Regions from separate parts of the Shewanella sp. 4t3-1-2LB genome, predicted to be linked through region 1. Evidence: predicted binding sites of a transcription regulator. Region 1 holds the regulator's gene; the other holds the start of a gene.
What was found. The regulator LexA, encoded in region 1, represses DNA repair genes until DNA is damaged. The targets are predictions, from matches to a motif close to TACTGTATNNNNATACAGTA.

Region 1 (2,206 bases):
AGAAGATTGGTATCTGTTAGGACCTGATGCTATGAATGCGAGTTGTCCTGAGCCGGAACAGGTAGAGGTTTATCATACCGAGCGTCCGGGACAATGGATGCGTGAATAGTGAAATGCACATAATAAAAAACGCAGCATAAGCTGCGTTTTTTATTGCCAGTATGGAATAGGGCAGGAGGTTAGTGAACGGCTTGCAGTTTGGGAAGTGAGTCAGTCGTTTCTGTGCTAGCGTTGGTCTCCAGTACAAAACCCATGGCGCGCGCACTTTTCGCCACCAATTGCAACCGACGTTTGTCTTTATGATCTAACTGTTCGACCCAACTGATCACGGCACTAGAGGTGCCACTAGTCAGTGCTTTCTCCATTGCCCACAACGCTTCAACTTCATCGCGGGCGCGTACTTGCAACACTCTGTCCATTCTCACGCCGGCACGAGCTAGCAACGCTTTGTAACCTATGTTGTTTTCTGGATTAATCAATACAATCCAGCGGCCTTGTTGGCTCAGTTGGGCCAATTGTGCACTCAACTGCTGTAGTTCCTGTCGTCCCAAAGTGCGCGTTGCTAGATTGGATATGCCAGTACGTTGCCACGGGGTACTTGTTGCATATACGGTTTCCTGCCATAGCCCTGGATGGCTGGGAGCATTACCCATCAGTATACTCATAGCCAATCTCCATTACGGATGACACCTACGGCCAGACCTTCAATGGTCAATGGCTGTTGTGTAAGATCCACTCTGATCGGCTGATAATCGTCATTTTCAGGGTGTAAAAGTACAATATTACCTTTCTTTTCAAAGCGTTTTACTGTGACATCGTCTTCGACTCTGGCCACCACCACTTGGCCATTACGGGCATCTTGTACTTTGTGTACTGCCAGCAAATCGCCTTCTAGAATGCCAATGTTCTTCATACTGTCACCCCGAACGCGTAGCAGAAAATCTGCACTGGGATGAAACATAGCCGGATCTACCTGATAGTACTGCTCGACATGTTCTTGCGCGAGAATGGGCTCGCCTGCAGCCACTTGGCCGATCAACGGTAATCCCAGTTCTTCTGTATTGTCTTCGTCCATTGGCAAACGAATACCGCGTGATGTGCCCGGCATAATTTCAATGCAGCCTTTTTTGGCTAACGCCTTCAGATGTTCTTCGGCGGCGTTTGCACTTTTGAAGCCAAGCCGACTAGCAATTTCAGCACGGGTTGGTGGCATGCCAGTTTCGGCAATATTGTTCTTAATCAGCTCCAGGATTTGCGCCTGTCGTGGTGTCAGCGGTCTCATGTCGATTCCTGTTTTTCCATACAGTAACTGTTAGTATATACAGTATTTTGGGTAGCGCAAGTATTAACCAGTTATCAGACTGTTGGCTAAGGGTTGGTTTATTCTGGTATTCTACAACGCTATTGACTGAGGTTTAGATTCTATACAAACGATGTCCAAACAAGACTCTCTCTGGCGTACATCTCTGCGTTGGTTGCAGCGGCAACTGGTGCACTCAGTGGTTGTACCGCAGGATCCATTCACTGATCTGAATCTGGATCCATCAAAGCCCATGGCTTATGTGATGAAAACGGAATCGCAAAGCGATATTGCCGCACTGGCGGACGTTACCGATAAGCTGGGCTTGCCTAGTCCTTACGAACCCATGCAAGTGGCTGACGTGCAACTACCTCGAGTTGTGTGTCTGGAAGGTGCCAAACCACTGCTGGGGGCCCGTAAAGATGATATGCCATTTCTCAACAGCTTCACGCTGCTGCTGAATTTACACCAGGCTGATACTTCGCTGGACATTCAGTTGGTCCCCGTAAGTTTGTACTGGGGGCGAACACCCGGTAAAGAAGATGATTCTATGCGCGCCGCCGTTTTTGAGCGGGAGAGTCCGACCTGGTTACGCAAATTTCTGATGATTCTGTTTTTGGGGCGCGACAACTTTGTGCAGTTTTCCAATGCGGTGTCCCTACGTTGGATGGCCGACCAGCATGGTACTGACAAAGCGATAGCACATAAGTTGTCACGGGTGGCGAGAGTTCATTTCAGTCGTCAGCGAAAAGTGATGACAGGGCCGGTTCTCCCTAATCGGCAGGCATTATTTGCGGATCTATTACAGTCAGCCCATCTGACCGAAGCGATTCAGGAAGAAGCCAGCAGTAAGAAAATTCCAGAGGCGGAAGCCCGCGCGCAAGCGGAGGCCTATCTAGAAGAGAT
Region 2 (2,206 bases), on a different contig from region 1:
TCTGGAATCGTTGGCCAACCGTTCTGCCAAATCCTGGAATAATCCTATTTTTAAGGGTTTGGCTTCACCTTCAGCGATAAAACATAAAGGAAAGGTTTCATATAAATACGCCAGAATGGCATTGGTGTCGGTCAACTTTTCTGTTGATTCCATATTACTTCCACGAATTACAGGGGACACAGACAGCGCTGGCCCGGTCGTTAGTTCTTTTTATCCCGGAGGATAACCTAAAAATTAGCATGCCTTCAGTAATTACCAAAGGATTCGTTAACCTTAACAATTGTGAGACACGATTGCCAAGGCTGCGCGCTCAAGGGGCCTATTATAAGCCGAGCCGCACCGAATGCGACTATCAAATGCACAAAATCGAACGGCTTTTAAGCAAACAGGCAGCTTTCTAAGGTAGCCACCAGCGTTTCCAGCCCGGCTTGATCCTCTGCATCAAAACGTGCCAGTAGTGGACTATCAATATCCAATACCGCTATCACTTTACCATTTTGCCGTACTGGCACCACAATTTCCGAATTACTCGCTGAATCGCAAGCAATATGCCCGTCGAACTGGTGCACGTCTGCCACGCGCTGGGTACTGTTTTGAGCAACTGCGGTGCCACACACACCTTTGCCAACTGGAATGCGGTTACAGGCAACTTTGCCCTGGAATGGTCCCAATACCAACTGTTCACCTTTTACTAGATAAAAACCGACCCAGTTCAGATGCTGCAGATGTTCATTGAGCAATGCAGAGAAATTCGCCATCCCCGCGATCAAGTCTGTTTCGCCATCGAGCAATGCGGCGGCTTGACGATTAAGGGTGTTGTACAACTGAGGTTTCATTTTCGATTCCTGGATTAAGCATCAGCAGATGCTTTCTTTTTAGGCGTTTTTACGATGGGGGCTGCGGTTGCCGGGCTACCTTTCAGCAGCGCGGCCAGCGTATCTTTATTTGACGCCATGTAAAAAGCAAGCTTTTCTGCTGCTCCATCATCTATGCTTGCTTCACTTGCCTGAATAAAGGGTATTAGGTTGTCGGCAATGTCCAGCATTCTGTCATATGCATCGGCTTCCTTCTTGGAGGTAAACGTCATCTTTTCCACCCCTTCTCTGACCACAACAAACTGGGTAATAACCGCCATGATCTTCCTCACACTGTGTAAACATACAGTATTTAGAGTGACATATTTACGCTCGAAGATGCAAGAACTTCGCAGTATCTGCTAACATCGCGTCAGTAAACTTGGTGCTGACAACCGATAACCTTAACTTTATGCGCACAGATACCCGGAGAAGTATGTCTTCTCTGTCTGACTCAAATGATGAACGGCTGAGCCCTGATTGTTCGGTGATTTTATGCCGTGCCTGCGATCTGGCCGTTAGTCGCCGCGCGCTGCCTTCGGGTGTGAGAGCCATTTGCCCCCGTTGTCAGACACCGCTATATGACACTCCTTACTGCGCAGTTGATGGCGTGCTAGCAATGTGTATTGCGGCGCTGATCCTGTATATACCGGCGATGCTACTGCCGGTATTAGAAATGCATTTTATCGGTAGCGTTCGGACTACCACAGTGTGGCAGGGCGCGCTGGCGGTGGCCGAACAAGGCTATTGGGTTGTAGCACTGGCGGTACTTATAGGGGCTGTTGTCGGCCCGGGGTTACTCATCAGCTCAGTGCTGGCTCAAATGGTGATCATCAAGAATCGGCTCTACCGTTTTAATAGTGGCCGAAAATTCTTTGTGCTGTTACTGCGTTATCATCAACTGTTGCCACAGATGTCCATGCTGGAAATTTATGTCATCAGTTTTCTGGTAACCTCGTTCCAACTGTCTGATTTCGCCGATGTCTATTTCGGAATGGGCACCTTCTGCTTTACTATGTTGTTCTTGGTAGTGCTGTTTATGCTAAGAGAATACAAGCTGGAGCATATGTGGAGTTACCTCAATGAAGGCGAATAACAGTGTACAGGGCAAGGATCTGGGGCTGTGTCGCTGCGACGATTGTGGTCAGATTAATAACACTACTGAAAGCTGTTGTCTTCGGTGTGGCGCTAAACTGCAGTTGCGTGATTACAACAGCTTGCAACGTAGTTGGGCACTGTTGATTACAGCCGCTATTTTGTTGGTCCCCGCCAATCTATACCCCATTACAACGTTGACGAAGAGTGGTCGTGTGACTCACGACACCATTTTCTCTGGGATCCTGCGCCTAGTG

Region 2: J3L11_RS06840 (YebG family protein) is a predicted target of LexA. The motif match lies at 1,147-1,166, and genes of this name have one in related genera.

The regions. Positions count from the first base shown of each region.
Region 1 is NZ_JAFNJD010000029.1:26,230-28,435, reverse strand. It holds gene J3L11_RS11770 (glycosyltransferase family 39 protein) at 1-109, shown strand, start outside; gene J3L11_RS11765 (SulA-like leucine-rich domain-containing protein) at 180-665, opposite strand; gene lexA (transcriptional repressor LexA) at 662-1,282, opposite strand; gene plsB (glycerol-3-phosphate 1-O-acyltransferase PlsB) at 1,434-2,206, shown strand, end outside.
Region 2 is NZ_JAFNJD010000013.1:40,954-43,159, forward strand. It holds gene proQ (RNA chaperone ProQ) at 1-153, opposite strand, end outside; gene J3L11_RS06835 (GAF domain-containing protein) at 378-836, opposite strand; gene J3L11_RS06840 (YebG family protein) at 851-1,135, opposite strand; gene J3L11_RS06845 (paraquat-inducible protein A) at 1,291-1,950, shown strand; gene J3L11_RS06850 (paraquat-inducible protein A) at 1,937-2,206, shown strand, end outside.